Regions from separate parts of the Aminobacter sp. DSM 101952 genome, predicted to be linked through region 2. Evidence: riboswitches for the same ligand, from Rfam matches in the RefSeq annotation. Region 2 holds a riboswitch; each other region holds the start of a gene.
What was found. Region 2 has a riboswitch for cobalamin ahead of ASC75_RS01005 (DUF1636 family protein). Riboswitches for the same ligand answer to the same signal wherever they lie in the genome.

Region 1: linked by a shared signal. The riboswitch ahead of ASC75_RS24900 (TonB-dependent receptor) and the one ahead of ASC75_RS01005 (DUF1636 family protein) in region 2 are both predicted to bind cobalamin.
Region 3: linked by a shared signal. The riboswitch ahead of ASC75_RS09335 (ABC transporter ATP-binding protein) and the one ahead of ASC75_RS01005 (DUF1636 family protein) in region 2 are both predicted to bind cobalamin.

What each region holds. Positions count from the first base shown of each region.
Region 1 is NZ_LMCL01000035.1:175,551-183,354, forward strand. Features, by position in the region: gene ASC75_RS24890 (iron ABC transporter permease) at 1-619, opposite strand, end outside; gene ASC75_RS24895 (ABC transporter substrate-binding protein) at 616-1,482, opposite strand; gene ASC75_RS24900 (TonB-dependent receptor) at 1,494-3,269, opposite strand; cobalamin riboswitch at 3,535-3,737, opposite strand; gene ASC75_RS24905 (arginine deiminase family protein) at 3,889-4,695, opposite strand; gene ASC75_RS24910 (AraC family transcriptional regulator) at 4,796-5,641, opposite strand; gene ASC75_RS24915 (cytochrome P450) at 5,814-7,067, shown strand; gene ASC75_RS24920 (2Fe-2S iron-sulfur cluster-binding protein) at 7,084-7,404, shown strand; gene ASC75_RS24925 (VOC family protein) at 7,443-7,804, opposite strand, start outside.
Region 2 is NZ_LMCL01000001.1:201,243-209,046, reverse strand. Features, by position in the region: gene ASC75_RS01015 (cobaltochelatase subunit CobN) at 1-1,771, opposite strand, end outside; gene cobW (cobalamin biosynthesis protein CobW) at 1,937-2,974, opposite strand; gene ASC75_RS01005 (DUF1636 family protein) at 2,971-3,333, opposite strand; cobalamin riboswitch at 3,445-3,647, opposite strand; gene ASC75_RS01000 (winged helix-turn-helix domain-containing protein) at 3,643-4,869, opposite strand; gene ASC75_RS00995 (NADH-quinone oxidoreductase subunit A) at 5,213-5,578, shown strand; gene ASC75_RS00990 (NADH-quinone oxidoreductase subunit B) at 5,569-6,150, shown strand; gene ASC75_RS00985 (NADH-quinone oxidoreductase subunit C) at 6,157-6,762, shown strand; gene ASC75_RS00980 (NADH-quinone oxidoreductase subunit D) at 6,772-7,804, shown strand, end outside.
Region 3 is NZ_LMCL01000009.1:50,942-58,745, reverse strand. Features, by position in the region: gene ASC75_RS09345 (membrane-bound PQQ-dependent dehydrogenase, glucose/quinate/shikimate family) at 1-411, shown strand, start outside; gene ASC75_RS09340 (MFS transporter) at 698-1,864, shown strand; cobalamin riboswitch at 1,897-2,105, shown strand; gene ASC75_RS09335 (ABC transporter ATP-binding protein) at 2,213-3,028, shown strand; gene ASC75_RS09330 (ABC transporter substrate-binding protein) at 3,048-3,992, shown strand; gene ASC75_RS09325 (iron ABC transporter permease) at 4,047-5,054, shown strand; gene ASC75_RS09320 (anthranilate synthase) at 5,297-7,486, shown strand; gene ASC75_RS09315 (cation diffusion facilitator family transporter) at 7,514-7,804, shown strand, end outside.

The DNA.
Region 1 (7,804 bases), on a different contig from region 2:
TCAGCCAGCCCGCGAGCATGAACGGCAGGGCCAGCCAGACATGCGCCATCGACCGGTCGGTCAGCGATCCGAGCATCCAGAACATGATTTCGAGCGCGGCGAACGGATTGGGCGACAGGTTGAGCGCCAGCGAGGTCATCGCGCCGGCAAAGCTCGACACCGCCACGCCGGCCAGGATGATGGTCAGGGTGCTGCCGCGCAGGCCGGCGAGAGCTTGAACGACGACGACGGCCAGCACCGCGGCGGCCAGCGCCGACAGCGGCAAGGCGAGCGGGAAGATCGCCGCCAGCCCGGAATAGATGGCGATGACCGCGCCCAGCGAGGCCGAGGCGCTGACGCCGATCAGCCCCGGCTCGGCCAGCGGATTGCGCAAATAGCCCTGCAGCGCGGCACCGGAGAGGCCGAGCGTCGCCCCGACCATCAGGCCGAGCAGCGCGCGCGGCAGGCGGATCTCGCCCATGATCAGTTCGATGGCGCCGGCCTTGTCGGAAAACAGTGCGGCGATGCTGTCGCTGAAACCAAGCGCTGCCGGACCGACGGTCAGCGAAAGCAGGAACAGGATCGTGGTGAGCGCGGCAAGCGCCCCCAGCACCAGGCCGTAGCGAGAGGTGTCGCTCATTGGACGCCACCCTTGCCGTCGGCGGCGTCGCGCATCAGGCGCGCGGCCTCGAGCGTGAATGGCGCGCCGCAGATGGTGTAGCGCGCCGGAACCGGCACGGTGCTGCCTTGCGCAGCAATCGCCCGGTATGCCGGGTGAACGAAATTCTCCTGTGCCAGCGCCGGTGCATCGTAGCTTTCGCCGCCGCCGGCGACGAGATCGGGCTGGGCCAGCACCAGCATCTCGAGCGGCAGACGGGCCGTGCCGCTCAGGCCCAACTCGTCGGCGACATTGACGAGGCCCGAGAGCCTGACGATGTCGCCGACCAGGGTGCCCGCGCCCGACGTGTAGCTGTTGGCATAGTAGGTCGCGACCGTCTTTCCCGAGGCCGGCCGGGCGGCCAGTTCAGCCACCCCATTGTCCAGTTCCGCGACCAGGTCCGCCGCCCGCTCACGCCGCTCCAGCACCTCGCCCATGCGGACGATGTTCGCCCTGATCTCGGCGATGGAATTGTCGGGTGCGAATTCCTCGACGCGCGTGCCGAGGCGCCGCAACAGGGCAACGGTCGACCGCGTCGTGTAGGCACCCGCAAGCACAAGGTCGGGCTGCATCAGGAAGACCTCCTCGGCGAGGCCATGGTTGACGACGAGGCCCTTGGCGCGCCCGGCGAGCACCGACGTCTCGGGGTCTCGCGCCAGATATGAGACGGAGTGCAATTGGCCCTCCGCCGCCACCAGCATGGCCAGCTGATCGGTGCAGACATTCATCGAGACGACGCGTTTCGGCGGCGCGGCGATGGCCGGGGCAGCGGTGCTGGATATGGCCCCCGCCAGCACGAGCAGCCACGCTCGACGGCGGGGGATGCGGAAGCGATCGGTCGGCATGCTGGCTCCCATCAGAACACGCGCGTGAAGCTCAGGCTGAAGGTCCGGCCCGGCGCGCGATAGTTGGTGACGGTCGAATACTGCTCGTCGAACAGGTTCTCGACCGAGAATTTCAGGCTCGACTGCGCATCAAATGTGTAGTTGGCGGCAAAATCCACCGTCACGTAGTCGGGCAGTTTTACTGTGTTCGCAGCGTCGGCGTAGCGCGCTGCGCCGTAGAGCAGCCTGGCGGTCAGGTCCAGGCTGTCGGTCGCGGCAAAACCCAGCTCGGCAGTCGCCTTGAAGCGGTCGCGATAGGGAATGTAGCGGCCGTTGTCCTCGTTCCTGGGCGAGCGGTAGTCGATCGATGCCTTGCCGCTCCAGCGGTCGCCGAACTCGTGCGACAGCGATGCCTCGACGCCCGTCACCTTGGCGCGCGCAACGTTGAAGGGGACGTAGGTGGGCGGGTTGGAGGCGATCGCGTCGCTCAGCCACGTCTGGTAGAAGGCGACGTCGAGCGTCGTGCTGTCGGTAGGCCGCCAGTTGACGCCAAGTTCGTAGGACCGGGATGTCTCCGGCTTCAAATTCGGGTTCGAATAGCCGGGATAATAGAGGTCGTTGAAGGTCGGGGCGCGGAAGCCGGTGCCGTAGGAGGCCCGGGCGACGAGATCGGGCACGATCTCGAAGCTGGCACCGATATTGTAGGTGGTGGCACCGCCGAACTGCTCGTTGTGATCGTAGCGCAGCCCGCTGTCGATGGTCAGCGCGCCATATTCGACCGAATATTGTCCGAACACCGCCCCGAGACCGCGCGAGGTGACGTCGAAATCGACGGTGGTATCGACCTGTTCGCGATAGGCCTCGGCCCCGCCGGTCACGACATGGCGGGCATCGCCGGTCTCGAAGGTCTTTTCGGTCGAGGCGAAGATGCCGTAGCGCTTGGTGTCGAACCTGCTGTCGCCCGGAACCCCGTCACGGAAGTTGGTCGAACTGTCCAGGCTGCTGGACAGCTCGACAGTCGAGGACCAACTGTCGGAGTGCTTCAGCCGCGCACCTGCCTTGCCGGCAAACGTGTCGGTGTCGACTTCATTGCTGGACGGGAAGGTGTCGTCATATTGCGAACGGCCGCGTGCGAACAGGCCGTCGGCATAAAGCCTGCCCCAGTCGAATTCCTTGGCCAGCGAAAAATTCAGCGAGCCCTGCAGGAAGCCGTCATCGTCGGGCTCGTGGCCCCAGGCCAGCGGCGTGGTGAAGTCGTAGCCGCGCGTGCCGAGAATGCTGCCGCCGACGGAGTAGTCGACGCCTCCTTCGCTGCGGCCGCGCACATCGCCCGAGACATAGCCGCCCCATGGGTATGTGACGCCGGTGGTGATGCTGGCGCAGGCACTGCGGCCGTCGGCGCACTGGCCACCTTGCCTGGTGATGATGTTGACGACGCCGCCGATCGCGTCGGCGCCATACTGGGCCGAGTGCGGCCCCTTGGCGATCTCGATTCGTTCGATCGAGGCAAGGGGAATGTTGAAGATCGAGCTGGTGCCGCTGGTTGCCGAGGCGGTGCGGATGCCGTTGACCAGCACCAGAGTCTGCCCGGCCGACATACCGCGCAGGGAGACGTTCGAGGCCGAGCCCTGGCCGCCATAGCCGATGATCGACACGCCGGCGTAGCGCTTGAGCAGCGACGGCAGGTCGGCGGCCGCCGATGTCCGGAGCTCCTCCTCGTCGATGACGGTGACCGACGACGTCGAGCGGACGAGCGCCGTCTCGCGCCGCAGCGGCGTCGACACCACCAGCGGTCGAAGCACGGTCACGTCGTCGCGCGACGGCGACTGCTGCGCGTGGGTTTGCGTCGGAATGACCAGCGCGACGGCGCTGGTGGCGAGGATGAGTCTCTGCAATTCTGCCCCCAAATGGTTCGGTGGGCGCGACAGGCATCGCACCCGGTTCCAAACCGCAGGCAAGACAGGTCGGCAGGCAGACATTGGGACAAGATCGACCCGGCGGCCTTCCGCATGCGGCAACACTTTTCAATGTCACCGCCACGGGCGACCGCGCCTGACCACACCCCGTGGACAAGCATGGGTGACCGGAACGGGCAGGTCTCCTGACTTCCGTGTCATAGCCTTCTTCCGCCTTCCCGAACGCACGAATGCGTTCAGTGGCATGATGGAAGAGGCTCAACGGTTACAGTTGCGGGGGCAGTCGCGGATTTGGCCTTCGGCCTCACCGTGTTCCCTTTTCATCCACCTTTCGGTGGAACCGATTCCGGGGTCGAGACTAGACAGCCGGCGGAAGCCTTGTCAATTGATCTGTTGCTGTCGGACGTCTCGTCGGTTGCGATTGTCGCAAACCGCCCGGTCCGTTGTCGCGATCCCTACATTGTCACGAAGCTTGACCAATACTTGCCGACGCTCAGGGACGGCATGCCGATCAAAGGCGTTGGCCGCGGTGCCAGCGCAGCGACATGCACGACAGGCCGGCGTCGATCTTGCCGATCTCGGTGGTCTTGAGCGCGACCACCTGGTAGCCGAGCTTGTCAAGCATCGCGATGGTCCGGGGGTAATCCGCCCCGACCATCACCACGTCGTTGACGCGCAGCGCGTTGGCCGCCGGCTCCTCGCCCTCGGGGATGAGCACCTCGCGGAAACCCTTGAACACGCCCGAGCGCGCAAGCCGCTTCGTCGACAGCATGGTCTCGCCGTCGAGCAGTGAACAGTCGCTCTTGAAATGCAGCACGCCTTCCGGCGTCTGCACGATCTCGCCCTTGCGCCCGAGCCGGTCGAGGCTGGCGATCAGCCCTTCGGCACCAGCCCGGTCGGTGCGGGCCGACAGCCCGATCATCACGCTTCTCGGCGTCGTCAGCACGTCGCCGCCATCGGCATAGCCGGGCGTGGGCAGGTCGACCACGGTGCCGAACATGGCCTTCAGCGTGGGTGCGATCTCGACGGTTTCCCTGACGCGCGTCTCGGCGCCGGGCCGAAGCAGGATCGCCCCTTCGGGAAACACCAGCGCCGGGTCCTCGACGAAGATCGAATCGGGAAACGCCTCAAGCGCCGGCAGCGCCGTCACCTCCACGCCTGCGGCGCGCATCGTCGCGACATAGGCCGCATGCTCGGCCTTGACGCCGTCATAGGTCGGGTTGCCGCGGTCGTCGGCGCGCAGGCCGTTGACAACCGACCGAGCCGGCTCGCGCACGATGGCCGCGTTGAATTCGTAGACCGCTGGCTTGGACGTCATGTCGGTGCGCTCGTGCTGGTGGGGCGAGGTCCGCAGCCTGCCCGAAACGAAGTGGCATGTCGACGGGGCAGGCACTGGGCCAGCGATCGTCGTCGAGCCGCTATTGCCCCTGCGCCCGCCTGAACTCGCTTGGCGACTGGCCGGCGATGCGGCGGAAGTCGCGGCTGAAATGATAGGGATCGGCATAGCCGCAGCTTAGCGCTACGGCAGCGATCTTGATGTCGGCTGCGATCAGCAGGCGCTTGGCCAGGTTCATGCGCTCGTGGCGGATCCAGTCCATCGGCGTCGTGCCGGTCTTTTGCTTGAACTGCCGGTGCAGTTGCGAGGCGCTGAGGTTGGAGATCGCGGCCAGTTCCTCGATGGGCCAGTTGCGCGCGATGTCGGCGCGCACCTCGCGCATCACCCGCAGCACGCGTTCGCCGCGATCTTCCGAGCTGTCCTGCTCGCCGCGTTCGGCGACGAGCGTTTCGACAAGCCGGGCGACGACGGCGCTCGAAATGGCGTCGGTCGTCTGCCCGCGCCGGGCGAGGTTCTGGATGGCACGCTCGAAGCCGGCAGCGACGCCCTCGCCTTGTGTCGCAAACAGCGGGTTGCCGGCAACACGGAGGAACGAGAACACGGCGTCGAGCCCATGGCCCTCGATGCTCATCCAGAGATAGCGCCAGTGGTCGGCATCGGGGTAGCAGCCATGGGCATATGACATCGACGTGTCGAGCCAGGCGATGGTGCGGGGCCCGGCCGCCGCCCGGCTGCCGCCGGTCTCGATCAGGCCCTGGCCGGACAGCGTGCAGATCAGCGTATGGTGGTGGAAGCGCCTGGTGACGAGGCCGTCGCGATGGCCGAAATGCGTGCGGCCGGCGACAAGGATCTTGTAGGGAAAGGCATCCGCATGCCGGCCCGGCGTGTGGAAGAAGATCGAATTGCTTTCGTCTGTCCCGTTGGTCATTTTTGCGCAGGCGTCGCCGTCGGAGGGTTTCGCCTACTGTACCTGTTTGCAAATCGCGATGCGAGTTTTATCCAGCATCGTGCGAGTGGCATGCATTCATCTCGCCGCCATTGCCGTTAGACTGGATGGTGGCGGCCTCCATGCTGCCGAAAATCCATGACTGGAGCGTCGGATGACCGCTACCCCGAAGGCAAGCGAACACGGCACGGCTTTCGAGCCCTTGTCGGCCACCTTCGCCCAGAACCCCTATCCCGCCTATGCCGCGCTGCGCGACAAGGGCGAGCCGCAGTTCTTCGCCGATTTCGACATGTGGCTGGTGACGCGCTTCGACGATGTTGCTGGCATCGCCCGCGACATCTCGATGGTGCGCTCGCCCGAATTCTTCATGTCCGAGGAAGAGATCACCGAGCAGAAGCGCCTGCAGAACTGGCTCGACATGCCGCATCACCAGCGCTTCGTCCAGTTCTCCATGCTCGACAGCGACGGCCCGGTGCATGACCGGCTGCGCAGGCAGGTGTTCCGCGAGTTCACGCCGGCCTTCATCGCCCGCCAGCGCACGATGATCCAGAGTTTCGTCGACAGGCTCGTCGACAGCCTGATCGACAAGGGCGAGATCGACTTCGTCGAAGACCTCGCCGCCCAGGTGCCGGGCCATATCATCGGTCGTGTGCTCGGCGTGCCCGACGAGGACTGCCCGCAGTTGCGCGTCTGGTCGGAACGCGTGGTGCAGTTCTTCGACATCGACCGTTCCGACGCGCGCAAGGCGTTGGCGGAGCAGGCGACGACCGAGTTCTACCACTATCTGCTCAAGCTGATGGCCGAGCGCCGCGCTGCGCCGCAGGAGGACCTGATCACTCGCCTGATCGCGGCGCAGGACGCCGGCCACCTCAACGAGGATGAGCTGGTCTCGACCTGCATGCTGATCCTGATGGCCGGCCACGGCTCGACCATCGACGTGCTCGGTTCGGGCATGCACGCGCTGTTGCGCTTTCCTGACCAGATGGCGCGGCTGCGCCACGACCCCGCCCTGATCCACACCGCGATCCAGGAGATGTTCCGTTTCGAATCGCCGCTGCCCTTCTTCCACCGCTACGCCACCACCGACTGCGTGGTCGGCGGCAAGTCGTTCCCGCGCGGCACCAAGTTCGGCCTGCTCTATGGCGCGGCCAACCGCGATCCGGCCGCCTTCGGCGGCGATGCCGATGTCTTCGACGCCGGCCGCAACCCAAACCGTCACCTCGCCTTTGGCGGCGGCGCCCATTTCTGCCTCGGCAACCACCTCGCCCGCCTCGACATGGAGGTGATCTTCACCACCTTGCTCACGCGCCTGTCGTCGATCGCGCTTGCCGAGGCCGAGCCGCAATACAAGCGCGGCCTGTCCGTGCGCGGCCCCAAGGCGCTGCGCCTGGCTCTCACGCCTGCCTGATCCCGGAGTATTCCTGATGTACCGCGTAACCTTCATCGACGCCGACGGACAGGCGACCGAACTCACCGCCCAGCAGGGCCAGAGCGTCATGTCCGTGGCGGTCGCCAACGGCATCGACCAGATCCTCGCCGAATGCGGCGGTTCCTGTGCCTGCGGCACCTGCCATTGCTATGTCGACCAGAGCTGGACCGAACGCCTGCCGGCACCCGACGAATCCGAGCAGGGCATGATCGAGTGCCTGATGAACCCGACCGAGCGCAGCAGGCTGACCTGCCAGCTCAAGATGTCGGAGGCGCTCGACGGGCTGGTCGTTCACCTGCCGCGCGAGCAGTACTGAGGCCGGGCTTCCCCGAGCCTCACACGCCACCTGGGCCTTCAGTCGCGCGCGGCGATCCAGTTGCCGACGATCTCGGCATCGGCCGCCTCGAAGGCATGGCCCGAGGCGATCGTGCGGGCGTCGACCTTGGCACCGGCGTCGCGCAGCAGCGCGGCGAGATCGGGGCCGAAATTGCTGAACACGTCGACGTTCCCGGCGACGAGCAGCGCATCCACGTCCGAGAGATCGGCGGCCGGCGGCTGCTCCAGCACCATCGCCGGCCTGAGCAGCGCCGCGCGGCGGATCACATGCGGGTGCAGCAGCATGGTCGCCGCGATCATGTTGGCGCCGTTGGAGTGGCCGAGGAAGACGAGCTTTTCGGGATCGATGCGGTAAGCCTCGATGGCGTCCTCGATGAAAG
Region 2 (7,804 bases):
GGCGATCGGCCGAGCGGCCACGGTCGGGGGCGAGGGCTACGGTGACATTGCCGAAGGTTGCAGCGCGGAAGGGGAAATGGCGTTGCTCCTCGCAAAGGTTGAGCTGCCCCTCACCCTTACCCTCTCCCCGTAAGGACGGGGAGAGGGGGGCGTAAGCGTTGAGGCTGTCTTCGCTGGCGTTGCGGCAGACTTCCATCTCCCCGTCCTGACGGGGAGATGGTCCGGCAGAGGATGAGGGGCGGCGCGAAAGCGCAATTACAGCTTCCTGCGCTGCTTCTCCCCACGCCGCCTCAACCGCATTTCTTGCATCTGTGGGCAGATCGGCGGAAAGCGCGAGATAGTCATTCAGGGCCAGCCCATGCCCACCTGCCTCGATCAGGTCGAGCAGTGCGCGCGGTGATTCCGGAATCCCTTCAACCGCATAGCCCGCGTCCTTCAGGTCGTGCAGCATTGCGAGCACGCTGTTCGGAACGTCGAGGCCGACGGCATAACCCGTCCGGCCAGGGGCGCTGGGGTAGTCGGGGATGAGGATCACGAGCTTGCGGTTTTCGGGCCGCGTCTCGCGCAGCCTGAGATGCGCGGCGATGCGGCGGGCGACCTGGTCGACGCGGTCGGGTTCGGGCCGGTTGGCAAAGGCGCGGAAGCCGAGCGCGGGGTCGACCTCGCTCTCGGCCTTGAAGGAGACGGCGCCGGCGAGGATGCGGCCGTCGAGTTCGGGCATCACCACATGCATGGCAAGGTCGGCGGGCGCGAGACCTCGCGGGCTGCCCTCCCAGGCCTCGCGGCGGGTGGTGGCGACGATGACCTGGAACACCGGCACGCCGGCGCGGTCGAACAGCGTTTCCGCGCCCGGCTCGGCGCCGGCGGCGAAGGCGGTGGCGGTGACGATGGCCGCGGGGTTGAGCTGTGCGAGGGCGGTCTCGACGAAGGCGAGGGACGCCTTGTCCTTAAGGCTGGAGACGAAGATCGGGACGGGGCGCAGGCCGTGTGCCCTGAGTGCTTCGACCAGCGCGTCGATGGGGGCGACGTCTGCGGCGAGCAGCATCGAACGGTAGAAGAGGATGGGGATGACGTTTCCTTCTCCCCGTTCACGGGGAGAAGGTGCCCCGAAGGGGCGGTTGAGGGGCTGCGCAAAGCTGCCAGAGGTCGGTGCTTGCCCCTCATCCCCCTGCCGGGACCTTCTCCCCGTGAACGGGGAGAAGGGGGCTTCAATCACGCCCCGCTCCGGATCATAAAACCCCGCTTTCGGCATCGCCACAGGTGCTACGATGATGCTCTTGTCACCCGCCAGCCCAGCCAGCCGCGCGACCAGCGCCTTCATGTTCTCCGGGCCGCCCTCGCGGAAATAGCCGAGCAGGGCATCGAGTTCGGCGCGGGGCAGCGTCGAGGCTTCGATCAGCCTGAGATCTTCGTCATGGCTTTCGCCCGGCAGCAGCGCCAGCGCGATGCCTCTTTCGCGAGCCACCGCAGCAAGCTGGTCGCAGCCGTAGCGCCACCAGTCGTGACCACCGAGGATACGGACGAGGATGACTCTGGCGTGGGCAGCCACGCTGTCGATCCACAGGTCGACCGACATCGGGTGCCGGAGGTCGCGCAGGCTGGCGAGCCGCATCGACGGCAGGTTTGCTGCACCCGCCTTCCAGGCGTTGGCGAGGCCTGCCAGATCGCTGTCGGTGAAGGACAGCGCCACCACATCCGCAGGCTTCTGCCCGAGGTCCACAGGCTCGATGAGGTCGTCGAGCGAGGCGGAGGTGGTGGTGAGGATGTGCATCAGCTCGCCTCGCTTGAGGTCGCGCGAAATGTCCCCCTCATCCAGCCCTTCGGGCGACCTTCTCCCCGGCAGGGAGATGAGGCACGCGCTGACGTCGGCGATCTCCGCTCCAGTTTGGAGAGAGGTCGACCGAGCGCAGCGGAGGTCGGGTGAGGGGACATCGTTTTAGCCGACCAGGATACGCTCGATGGCCGGGCGGTCGAGGCCCTTGAGGCCAATGACGACGAGGCGCGAGCGGCGGTCGTCCTCGGCGGTCCAGGCGCGGTCATAGTAGTGGTTGACGCGCGGGCCGACGGCCTGGACGAGCAGGCGCATCGGCTTGCCGCCGACGTCGACAAAGCCCTTCACGCGCAGCACGTTTTCTTCCTCGGCGGCCGTGGCGACGCGCTTGGCCAGTTCGTCGGGGTTGGCGATCGAGGGAATCTCGATGACGAAGGTGTCGAAATCGTCGTGCTCGTGGTCGAAGGCGCCGTCGTGGTGGGTCTTGCGGTTCTCGATGTCGTCCTCGACGGCGAGGCCGAGGCCGAGCAGCACCGATGGGTCGACCTTGCCATGCGCCGACGGCACGATCTTGACCGCGCGGGCGAGGTGCTCGCTGACGATGGCGCTGGCGCGGGCATGGCCGGCGTCGTCGAGAAGGTCGGACTTGGACAGGATGATGAGGTCGGCGCAGGCAACCTGGTCCTCGAACACCTCCTCGACAGGGTCGTCGTGATCGAGCGAATCATCGGCCTGGCGTTGGGCGGCCAGCGCTTCCATGTCGGAGGCGACCTTGCCTTCGGCGAGAGCCGGGCCATCGACCACGGCGATGACCCCGTCGACGGTGACGCGGCTCTTCACCGTCGGCCACTGGAAGGCCTGGACCAGAGGCTTCGGCAGCGCGAGGCCGGAAGTCTCGATCAGGATGTGGTCGACTTTTGGGGTGCGCGCGAGAATCTGGTCGAGGGCCGGGACAAAATCATCGGCGACGGTGCAGCAGATGCAGCCATTTGCCAGCTCGACGATGTTTTCCTCCGGGCAGGCGTCGATGCCGCAGCCCTTCAGAATTTCGCCGTCGATGCCGACATCGCCGAACTCGTTGACGATGATGGCGAGGCGCTTGCCCTTGGAATTCTCGAGGATGTTGCGGAGCAGCGTGGTCTTGCCGGCGCCGAGAAAGCCGGTGACGACGGTGCAGGGAACGCGTTCGACGGAGGCGGTCATTTGTCTTCCTTGATGAGAGCAAGCGGAGGGATGCGCGCGACGAGGCCGCGCTTGAGGCTGTCGGGACGGCCGCGCCAGGGGATCAGGCCGTCGGTTGAGGTGCTGAACAGTTGTGCGCCGGTGACGAGATCGTCGCCGGAGGAAACGTTGAGATCGCCGAAGACGTAGCTCCACGCGCCGTCCCGGAGCAGGGCGGCACTCAGGCGGCGCTTGCAATTGCCGAGGCACTCGACAGTGCGGACGGTGATGCCTTGGCCGACTGCTGCCCGACGGGCGGATTCGGCAAGTCTTTCTCCGGCGCGGGGATGGGCGTCCGAACCGGTTTCGTCACGGCAGGAGGAGCACACGAGGATGGTCACGTCGCAGGCGCGCGCGCCTGCTGCATCGCCGGATGCGTCAGAAGTTCCGACCGGAAGGTTGTCGTCGAAGTCCAAATCCAGGCTCCCTGCCCGGGGCACCCGCCAGGCGATCGGATCAATGTCTGCGACGGCAGGTCTCCTGGCTTGCGGATCGTCGCCTTCGCCCGCCTTCCCGGGAAATCCCAGTGGTCTTCGGGTCTGGCTCTTCGCTCACAGTTGCGGGGACAGCCGCGGTTTTGGCGCATATGCGCCGCACCGCATTCCCTCTTAGCCTCCGCCGTTGCGGGCGAAGGACCGTCTGTGGGCGATTTAGGCTTTCGCGCGGGGTGGAGTCAACGCAATGGAGCGACCAACAATGTCGCTCAGCGCCGGGCCGAGGTCGCCGGCGGGCGTGACCTCGATGCGTTCGAGGCCGAGCCAGTCGCGCATCTGCTTGAGTTCTTCAAAGAGTTGGGCTGCTGTTTCCGGCGGCGCGCAGGGCTCGGCATAGGCGGCGTGGACGCGCAGCACGCCGGCCGGGCGGTCGGCCTTGAGGTCGATGCGGGCGACGATGCGTTCGCCGAGCAGGAAGGGCAGGACGTAGTAGCCGTACTGGCGCTTGTCCGCTGGCGTGTAGATCTCGATGCGGTAGCGGAAGTCGAACAATTGCTCGGCGCGGGTGCGCTCGAACACCAGCGGGTCGAAGGGCGCGAGCAGGGCGCGTGCTTGCACTTTTCGAGGGATGCGGGCCTCGGCATGCAGATAGGCCTGCCTGTTCCAGCCTTCGACGCGCACGGGAATCAGTTCGCCCATCTCGACCAGCTCTTCGAGCCGGCCCTTCATGTCGTCCGGCGACAGGCGGAAATAGTCGCGCAGGCAGATGCCGGTCGCGACGCCATGGGCCTGAGCGGAGATTCGCAACAGTTCGCGATGGGCATCTTCGGCCCGCAGGGCAGGGCTGTTGTAGATGTCGGCCGGCAGCACGCGCTCGGGCAGGTCGTAGAGACGCTCGAAGCCGCGGCGGGAATGGGTGGTGATGCGGCCGGCCCAGAACAGCCATTCGAAGGCGCGCTTCTCAAGGCTCCAGCCCCACCAGCCGCCCGAACCCTTGGCGCCCTCGATGTCCGAGGCGGCGATCGGGCCGCGGTCGACCACCTGGCGATAGATCCCTTCTATGTAAGGAGCCTGCTCGCGGCCGAACTTCGCCAGCCCCGAATACATCTCGGTGTCCGCCCGCTCCATGCGCCAGCGCAGCAGCGGAAAGGTCTCCAGCGGCAGCAGCGAGGCTTCATGCGCCCAGTATTCGAAGAGCATGCGCTTTTTCGGCTGCATGGCGTCGTCGAGCAGCGCCATGGGGTAGGGGCCGAGGCGCGAATAGAGCGGCATGTAGTGGGCGCGCACGACGGCGCTGACCGAGTCGATCTGCAGCAGGCCGGTGCGGCCGAGCACGCGCTGCAGGTGACGTCGGGTGATCGCGCCGGACGGGCGCGGATCGGCGAAGCCCTGGGCCGCGAGTGCGATGCGGCGGGCGGTGGGAAGCGAGAGTTTTTCCTTCATTGCGGCAAGCTATCGCAGTCTCCGGATGAGTGACGCAGGGGCACCAGAATCGGCCTTTGCTGCAAATGCTAGCAGGAGTGCGGTTCCAGGCTTGTCAGGAATGTAAAGTTGAGTAAAAGACGAAGGAAATCAAACAGGAGCCACACGCGCAGGATTTTGGTCCAGCGGTGGGGTTTGCCCCGTTTTGGACAAGGTTGGGCTTGCTTCGCCCGACCGGCTGCGCTAACCGTCGCCGCATTGCAGCACGACCGTTTCGTCAGGGCCGGCGAGAATTCGTCGCGCTTCCGGAAACGGACCCCGTGCTGTAAATCTGGGTGGATAGGCCACCAACGGAATTCGCAGCATGAACGCTCTCCTGAGTTCGTATCTGCCCATCGTCATCTTCATCGGTGTGGCGCTACTCGTCGGCATCGCCCTTATCGTGGCGCCCTTCCTTGTCGCCTACCGAAATCCGGATCCGGAGAAGCTTTCTGCCTACGAGTGCGGCTTCAACTCGTTCGACGATGCCCGCATGAAGTTCGACATTCGCTTCTACCTGGTCTCCATCCTGTTCATCATCTTCGATCTCGAAGTGGCGTTCCTGTTCCCGTGGGCGGTGTCCTTCGGCGAGATCGGAATGCTCGGCTTCTGGTCGATGATGATCTTCCTGGCCGTGCTGACCATCGGCTTTATCTACGAGTGGAAAAAGGGAGCGCTGGAATGGGATTGAACGACGCCTCCGGCACCCTGATCGCGCCGAAGCCGAAAGGCATCATCGATCCTAACACCGGCAAGCTCATCGGTTCCGACGACGCCTTTTTCGGCGAGCTGAACAGCGAGCTTTCGGACAAGGGCTTCATCGTCACCTCGTCCGAGGCGCTGATCACCTGGGCGCGCACCGGCTCGCTGATGTGGATGACCTTCGGCCTGGCCTGCTGCGCCGTCGAGATGATGCACATCTCGATGCCGCGTTATGACGCCGAACGCTTCGGCATCGCGCCGCGCGCTTCTCCGCGCCAGTCGGACGTGATGATCGTCGCCGGCACGCTGACCAACAAGATGGCGCCCGCGCTGCGCAAGGTCTACGACCAGATGCCGGAGCCGCGCTACGTCATTTCGATGGGCTCGTGCGCCAATGGCGGCGGCTACTACCATTATTCCTATTCGGTGGTGCGCGGCTGCGATCGCGTCGTGCCCGTCGACATCTACGTGCCCGGCTGCCCTCCGACCGCCGAAGCACTTCTCTACGGCATCCTTCTTCTCCAGAAGAAGATCCGCCGCACCGGCACGATCGAGCGGTGATCCCAGATGAGTGAAGCCCTGAACGACCTTGCCGCCTACATTGCGGAAAAGCTCGATGCGGACATCGAAGAAAGCGTTGTCGCCTATGGCGAACTGACGCTGACGGTGAAGGCAGCCGACATCGTCGACGTGATGACCTTCTTGCGCTCGGACGTGCAGTGCCAGTTCGTCTCATTCATCGATGCCGCCGGTGTCGACTATCCGCAGCGCCGCAAGCGTTTCGACGTCGTCTATCACCTGATGTCGCCGCGCCAGAACCTGCGCATCCGCGTCAAGGTCAGCACGGACGAAGACACGCCGGTGCCGTCGATCACTTCGGTATTTCCCGGCGCCGACTGGTTCGAGCGCGAAGCCTACGACATGTACGGCATCCTGTTTTCCGGCCATCCTGACCTGCGCCGCCTGCTGACCGACTACGGTTTCGAGGGTCATCCGCTGCGCAAGGACTTCCCGCTCACCGGTTTCGTCGAGGTTCGTTACGACGACGAGCAGAAGCGCGTCGTTTACGAGCCGGTCGAGCTCAAGCAGGAATTCCGCAATTTCGACTTTTTGTCTCCTTGGGAAGGCACCGAATACGTGCTGCCGGGCGACGAAAAAGCCAAGACGAATTGAGGCGGCGACATGGCTGAAACCTCCGTCCGTAACTTCAACATCAACTTCGGTCCGCAGCACCCGGCAGCGCACGGCGTCCTGCGCCTGGTGCTCGAACTCGACGGCGAAGTCGTCGATCGCGTCGATCCGCATATCGGCCTTTTGCACCGCGGCACCGAAAAGCTGATCGAGCAGAAGACCTATCTGCAGGCCGTGCCCTATTTCGATCGTCTCGACTATGTCGCGCCGATGAACCAGGAGCATGCTTTTGCGCTCGCGGTCGAGCGCCTGCTCGGCATCGAGGTGCCGAAGCGCGGCCAGATCATCCGGGTACTGTTTTCCGAGATCGGCCGCATCCTGTCGCACCTGCTCAACGTCACCACGCAGGCCATGGACGTCGGCGCGCTGACCCCGCCGCTGTGGGGCTTCGAAGAGCGCGAAAAGCTGATGGTGTTTTATGAGCGGGCCTGCGGCGCGCGCATGCACGCAGCCTATTTCCGTCCGGGCGGCGTCCATCAGGACCTGCCGCAGAAGCTCGTCGAAGACATCGGCAAGTGGATCGATCCATTCCTGCAGACGGTCAAGAACCTCGACGACCTTCTGACCCCCAACCGCATCTTCAAGCAGCGCAACGTCGACATCGGCGTGGTGTCGCTCGACGACGCCTGGGCCTGGGGCTTCTCGGGCGTGATGGTGCGCGGTTCAGGCGCTGCCTGGGACCTGCGCAAGAGCCAGCCCTACGAGTGCTACTCGGAGATGGATTTCGACATCCCGATCGGCAAGAACGGCGACTGCTACGATCGTTACCTGATCCGCATGGAAGAGATGCGCCAGTCGGCGAAGATCATGCGCCAGTGCGTCGATCTGTTGCTCGGCAAGGAGAGCACCGGCCCGGTGTCCAACATGGACGGCAAGGTGGTTCCGCCGAAGCGCCAGGCGATGAAGCGCTCGATGGAATCCTTGATCCATCACTTCAAGCTCTACACCGAAGGCTACCGCGTGCCGGCTGGCGAGGTCTATGCGGCCGTCGAGGCGCCCAAGGGCGAGTTCGGCGTCTTCCTGG
Region 3 (7,804 bases), on a different contig from region 2:
GGCGTTCCCTGCCACCAGCCGCCCTACGGCACGATCAGCGCCGTCGACCTCGAAACGCGGCAATTGGTCTGGCAGGTCCCGGCCGGCACCCTCGAGGACACCGGCCCCCTCGGCATGAAGACCGGGATGCAGATCCCGATCGGCATGCCGACGCTCGGTGGCCCCGTCGCCACCTCGGGCGGCCTCGTCTTCTACGCCGGCACGCAGGACTACTACCTGCGCGCGATGGACGTCACGACCGGCGAGGAATTGTGGAAGGGCCGGCTGCCCGTGGGCGCCCAGTCGACGCCGATGACCTTCGTCTCCCACGAGACCGGAACGCAGTATGTGGTCATCTCCGCCGGCGGCGCACGCCAGTCGCCCGACCGCGGCGACTACGTGGTCGCCTACAAGCTGCCGAAGCAGAACTGAGTTCTGTGGGCATGGACAACGGAAGGGGCGCCTCGGCGCCCCTTTTTATTTCCGGCCTGCGAAGGCGGTGTTGGCCCGCCGCGCAAGCGGACAATTCGGCCGTCGAGCCGCTCTACAAGTTCCTTCGCCGCGACCTGACCAGCAATCCTGATGTAAGCCGGCTTGCTGTTGCCGAATGGCTGCCATGCGCGCCACGCATTGCTGCAATGCACCAACATCGCTTGCGCCGCAGCCGACATCAGGAAAATGTGGGATTAAATCGTTTCAGCATTTCCCGAGCCGTCCCATGCCCTTGCCAATCATCGCCCTGGCCGTTGCATCCTTTTGCATCGGCACCACCGAGTTCGTGATCATGGGCCTGTTGCCGGAGGTCGCCGCCGACCTCGGCGTATCGATCCCCGCCGCCGGCCTGCTCGTCACCGGCTACGCACTCGGCGTCGTTATCGGCGCGCCGATCATTGCGGTGGGCACGGCGAAACTGCCGCGCAAGCCGGTGCTGATCGGGCTCGCCATGATGTTCGTGCTCGGGAACCTGCTCTGTGCCATCGCCCCCACCTACTGGACGCTGATGATCGCCCGCGTCATCACCGCCTTCGGCCACGGCGCCTTTTTCGGCATTGGCTCGGTGGTGGCGGCGAGCCTGGTTCCCGCCAACAAGCGCGCCAGCGCCATTGCCCTGATGTTTGCCGGCCTGACGCTCGCCAACATCCTCGGCGTGCCCGGCGGCACCGCACTCGGCGAGGCGTTCGGCTGGCGCATGACCTTCTTCGCCGTCGTCGTCATCGGCCTGATCTCGGTCGCCGCCATCGCCTGGCTGGTGCCGGCGGGCGTCGCCCCTCCCGGCAAGGGTGGCGTGGCCAGCGAGGTCAAGGTGCTCGGCAAGCTGCAGGTCTGGCTCGCCATGATCATCTCGGCGCTCGCCTCGGGCAGCCTGTTTGCCGTCTTCACCTACATCAAGCCGATCCTGACCGACGTCACCGGCGTGTCGGTTGCGTCGGTCACCTGGATCCTGCTCCTCTTCGGCGGCGGCATGACCATCGGCAACATCATCGGCGGCAAGCTGGCCGACTGGAAGCTGATGCCGACCGCCATCGGCGCGCTGGTGGTGATGGCTGCGATCCATGTCGCCCTCGCCCAGCTCGGCTATTCGGCACCAGCTGCAATCCTGCTCATCTTCCTCTGGGGCGTGATGACCTTCGTCATCGTACCGCCGATGCAGATGCGCGTCGTCGAAACCGCCTCGGAAGCACCGAACCTCGCCGCGACGCTCAACCAGGGCGCCTTCAACGCCGGCAACGCCGCCGGCGCCTGGGCGGGCGGCGCCGCGATCTCGATGGGCGTCAGCTATGCCGACCTGCCTCTCGTTGGCGCCGCAATCGCGCTCACGGCCTTCGGCGTCGCGCTGTTTTCCTTCGCGCTCGACCGCCGTGACGCAATTCAGCAGGCGGCATGACGCTTTAGCGATTGTCAGCAATCCGCCACTGCTGTAGCCACATCTCCGATGGTTCCTGCTGCCTGACTCGGGCAGCGGATTAAATGGGAACACGGTAAGACGTCTCGACGCGAAACCGTGGCTGCCCCCGCAACTGTGAGCGGATAGCAAATCGGAAAATGCCACTGGCCGGAAGGCCGGGAAGGCTCCGAGGCGCAGAAACCCGCAAGCCAGGAGACCTGCCATCATCCGATTAACTCAACCGGCCGGGGTGTGCCGCGGAGATGATGATGGTTGCGACTGCCTTTTTCCGTACCGGCGCGCTCACCGGATCGTTCTGCCACCTCCGCCTGACTGCGGAGAGAGGACATGCTCGATCGCGTCCACGCCGCTAGCCGCCTCGTAGGCACGACCCCGGCACTGCTCGAGCTCGATGGCGTCAGCTGGGGGCCCCGCGCCTCCAGGCCCATCCTCGAACCGGTGTCTCTTGCGGTCGCCCCCGGCGAAATGCTTGCAATCGTCGGCCCCAACGGTGCCGGTAAGTCGAGCCTTTTGCGCTGCCTCTACCGCTACCACAAGCCGATTTCAGGAACCGTCCGGCTCGACGGCACCGACATCTGGAAGATGAAGCCGCGTGACTGCGCCCGCCGCATCGCCACCGTGCTGCAGGAAAGCGCCTCCGACTTCGGCCTGACGGTCGCCGAGATCGTCGAACTCGGGCTGACCCCGCATGTGACCAGCTTCGGCACCGGCGACGACGACTACGACCACGTCGAGGCAGCCCTTGACCTGCTCGGTCTGACCGCGCTCGCCGCGCGCGACTTCAACTCGCTGTCCGGCGGCGAGAAGCAGCGCGTGATGATCGGACGCGCCTTGGTGCAGCGGCCGGACCTTTTGATCCTCGACGAGCCGACCAACCATCTCGATATCCGCCACCAGCTCGAGGTCCTGGAACTGCTTGGCAATCTCGGCTGCACCGTCATCGTCTCGCTCCACGACCTCGCGCTCGCCTCGGCCCATGCCGACCGGGTGCTGGTGATGGACGCCGGTCGCGCTGTCGCCTGCGGTGCACCGGCCGACATCCTGACGCCCGAGCGCATCCGCCAGAGCTTTTCCGTCGGCGCGACCCTCGACGACCATCCCGTCACCGGTCGCCCGCGCTTTTCATTCCATCTCGAACGCTGACAGAACCCAAGGAGCCCAAATGCGCCTGCCCATCATCGCCGCCGCCCTGCTCGCCACCTGCGCCTCAGCCATGGCCAGTGGCTTCCCCGTCACCGTCAAGAGCTGCAACCGCGACGTGACCTTCGAGGCCGCGCCCAAGCGCGCCGTCTCGCACGACGTCAATCTGACCGAGATGATGCTGGCACTCGGCCTCGGCGACCACATGGCCGGCTATTCCGGCATCTCCGGCTGGAAGACGCTGAGCGAGGAGCTGCGCAAGGGCGTCGGCGAACTGCCCGAACTCGCGCCCAAATACGTCACCAAGGAAGTGCTGCTCGGCGTCGACACCGACCTGTTCTTCGCCGGCTGGAACTACGGCATGAAGGTCGGCGGCGACGTCACCCCGGAGACGCTCGCGCCCTTCAACGTCGCTGTCTACGAGCTGACCGAGAGCTGCATCCACATCATGAAGAAGGACAAGTCCTCGCTTCAGGACATGTATGCCGACCTCAACAATCTCGGCGCCATCTTCGGCGTGCGCGAGAAGGCCGAAGCATTGGTATCGGGCTACGAGAAGGAACTCGCCGACTTCCAGGCATCGCTGCCCAAGCTCGACAAGCCGGTCAGCGTGTTCCTCTACGATTCCGGCGAGCAGAAGCCGTTCACTGCCGGCCGCTACGCCATGCCGACCGCGATCATCGAGGCTGCCGGCGGCAGGAACATCGCCGACGACGTCGAGTCGAGCTGGGTCGAGATCGGCTGGGAGCCGGTCATCGAGCGAAACCCGGAGATGGTGGTGATCGTCAACTACGGCGAGGTGACCGCCGGGCAGAAGATCGAGTTCATGCGCTCCAATCCGGCCTTCAAGGACATCGACGCAGTGAAGAACAACCGCTTCTTCGTGCTCGAATACAACGAGGCGACGCCGGGGCCGCGCAACATCGCCGCCATCAAGCGACTCGCCGCCGCGATGCGGGCCGACTGACCCGTGTCGCACCGCCACCTCGTCGCAGGACCACGGCACGTCCTGATCCACGCCATGCCGGCCCTGATCCCCGGGCTGGCCGTGCTGCTTGTCATAGCCATGATCGTGGCCGTCGGCGTCGGGCCGGTGGCGATCCCGCTGGAGACCGTGTGGGGCGTCATCGCCAACAAGCTGGTTCCGGGAAGCGTCGAGGCGGTGTGGTCGAGCGGCCGCGAAAACATCGTCTGGGACGTCCGCGCCCCGCGCGTCATCCTGGGTGCGGTCGTCGGCGCCTCATTGGCGCTGGTCGGCGCAGCGCTGCAGTCGGTGACGCGCAACCCGCTCGCCGATCCGCATCTGCTCGGCATTTCGTCAGGCGCGGCCTTCGGCGCCATCATGGCGCTGATCCATGTCGGCATGGTGTTCGGCACGGCCACCGTGCCGGTCTTCGCCTTTGCCGGGGCAATGGCGGCAACCGCCCTGGTGCTTGCCATCGCCAATCTGGCACGGGTCCAGTCCGCCGGGCAGCTGATCCTCGCCGGCGTGGCCGTCAGCTTCATCATCTCGGCCGCCGCCAACCTGTCGATCTTCATCGGCGATCCCAGGGCCGCCCATGTCGCCATCTTCTGGATGCTTGGCGGGCTCGGCCTGGCGCAGTGGAGCCACCTGCCCTACCCGCTCATCGCCCTCGTACTCGGCGGCGCGTGGCTGATGACGCAGACCCGCAACCTCAATGCCATGACGCTGGGCGACGAGAGCGCGACGGCCCTCGGCATCCCGGCGCGCGCCTTCCGGCTCAAGGTCTTCGTCGTCTGCGCGCTGCTGACCGGCTGCGCCGTCGCCTATTCCGGCGTCATCGCCTTCGTCGGCCTGATGATCCCGCACATCGTGCGCTTCTTCGTCGGCGGCGACTATCGCCGCGTCCTGCCGCTGTCGGCGCTGGTGGGCGCGATCTTCCTGATCGCCGCCGACATGGCCGCCCGCACGGTGATGCCGCCGCAGGACATGCCGCTCGGCATCGTCACCGGACTGATCGGCGGCGTGGCTTTCGTGGTGCTGATGCGCCGCCGGACAACAAATTGAGCGTCAGTTGGTAATGCAATGCAAGACGACGCAAATCCAGTTGCACCCCCGGTTTTTCCTAGCTATGGATTTGCCATGAACACGACTTCGCTCCAGAACATTTGGTGGCGGGCCAGCTGACAGCGGCCTCTTGAAGCGCGTGCGCGTGAAAATTGTGATGGCCGCAACGGGATTTCCGGGCGGCCATTTGTTTTTTCGAACCAGGCTCCGGAACGCTCCCACGGCAACGGATGGAGACGGGAATGACGTTGGAACTGCTTGATAACGGTGCCGAGCGCTACGTGACCGCTGGTGGGGTGTCCATCACCAGGCAACGCCACGAAACCGCCTATGCCGGAGCGATCGAGACCTATCTCGACGGGCTGAACAGCCGCCGCGGCGCGGTGTTTTCCTCCAACTACGAGTACCCCGGCCGCTACACCCGCTGGGACACCGCGATCATCGACCCGCCGGTGGTCATCTCGGCACGCGGGCGCTCGATGAAGATCGAGGCGCTCAATGCGCGCGGCGAGGTGCTGCTGCCGGTCATCCACGCCGCGCTGGCACCGCTCGAGGAGCTGACCATCGCCGAGGCCGGCAAGCACCTGATCAGGCTCGACATCGCCACCCCCGGCCGGGTTTTCACCGAGGAGGAGCGCTCGCGCGTGCCTTCGGTGTTCACCGTGCTGCGTGCCATCACCGCGCTGTTCAAGTCGGACGAGGACAGCAATCTCGGCCTTTACGGCGCCTTCGGCTACGACCTTGCCTTCCAGTTCGACCCGGTCCAGCACAAGCTCGAGCGCAAGGAAAGCCAGCGCGACCTGGTCCTGTTCCTGCCCGACGAGATCCTGGTCGTCGATCACTATTCGGCCAAGGCCTGGCACGACCGCTACGACTATTCCGGCAAGGGTTTTTCGACCGAAGGCATTGCCCGCGACAGCGTTGCCGAGCCGTTCAGGACCTCCGACCGCATCCCGCCGCGCGGCGACCACGAGCCGGGCGAATATGCCCAGCTGGTGCGCCGGGCGATGGACAGCTTCAAGCGCGGCGACCTGTTCGAGGTCGTTCCCGGCCAGATGTTCTACGAGCGCTGCGAAACCGCCCCTTCGGAGATTTCCCGCCGGCTGAAGACCATCAACCCCTCGCCCTACTCGTTCTTCATCAATCTCGGCGAAGGCGAATACCTGATCGGCGCGTCACCGGAGATGTTCGTGCGCGTCAACGGCCGCCGCGTCGAGACCTGCCCGATCTCGGGCACCATCAAGCGCGGCGAGGACGCTATCTCCGACAGCGAGCAGATCCTCAAGCTGCTCAACTCGAAGAAGGACGAATCCGAGCTCACCATGTGCTCCGACGTCGACCGCAACGACAAGTCACGCGTCTGCGAGCCGGGCTCGGTGCGCGTCATCGGCCGCCGCCAGATCGAGATGTATTCGCGGCTGATCCACACCGTCGACCATATCGAGGGTCGCCTGCACGAGGGCATGGACGCCTTCGACGCCTTCCTCTCCCACGCCTGGGCGGTGACGGTGACGGGTGCGCCGAAGCTCTGGGCGATGCGTTTCATCGAGCAGAACGAGAAGAGCCCGCGCGCCTGGTATGGCGGGGCGATCGGCATGGTGCATTTCAACGGCGACCTGAACACCGGCCTGACGCTGCGCACCATCCGCATCAAGGACGGCATCGCCGAGGTGCGCGCAGGCGCCACATTGCTCTACGATTCCATTCCCGAGGAAGAAGAAGCCGAAACCGAACTGAAGGCCTCAGCCATGCTTTCCGCCATCCGCGACGCCAAGACCGGCAACTCCGCAGGCACCGAGCGCACCACCGCGCGTGTCGGCGAAGGGGTCAAGATCCTGCTCGTCGACCACGAGGACTCCTTCGTCCACACCTTGGCCAATTACTTCCGCCAGACCGGCGCCGACGTGTCCACCGTGCGCTCGCCGGTGCCCGAGGAGATCTTCGACCGCATCAAGCCCGACCTCGTCGTGCTCTCTCCCGGCCCCGGCATGCCCAAGGATTTCGACACGGCGGCGACGATCAGGAAATCGCGCGACCGCGACCTGCCGATCTTCGGTGTGTGCCTGGGCCTGCAGGCGCTGGCCGAGGCCTATGGCGGCGAGTTGCGCCAGCTGGCGGTGCCGATGCACGGCAAGCCGTCGCGTATCCGCGTTTCCAAGCCCGGCATCGTCTTTTCCGGCCTGCCCAAGGAAGTGACCGTCGGCCGCTACCACTCGATCTTTGCCGATCCTGTTCGCCTGCCCGACGACTTCGTCGTCACGGCAGAAACCGAGGACGGCGTCATCATGGCGTTCGAGCACAAGAAGGAGCCGATCGCCGCCGTTCAGTTCCACCCCGAATCGATCATGACGCTCGGCCACGACGCCGGCATGCGGATGATCGAGAACGTCGTCGCGCACATGCCGCGCAAGGCCAAGGACAAGGCGGCCTGACCGGCCGCCCTAACCACAGCAGAGATCATGACTGAAACCGAAACGCACGGCTTGTCGGCAACACGCAGCGGACAGGCGTCGTCCAAGCAGCGTGTCGCCAAGCTTGCCTTCTGGTCGATCATCATCGGCGCCGGGGTGATGGGCCTGAAATTTGTCGCCTGGTGGCTGACGGGCTCGGTCGCGCTCTATTCGGACGCGCTCGAATCGATCGTCAACGTCGTTGCCGCGATGGCCGCCTTCTGGGCCATCAAGATCAGCCACAAGCCGGCCGACATGGGCCACCAGCATGGCCACCACAAGGCCGAGTATTTCTCGGCC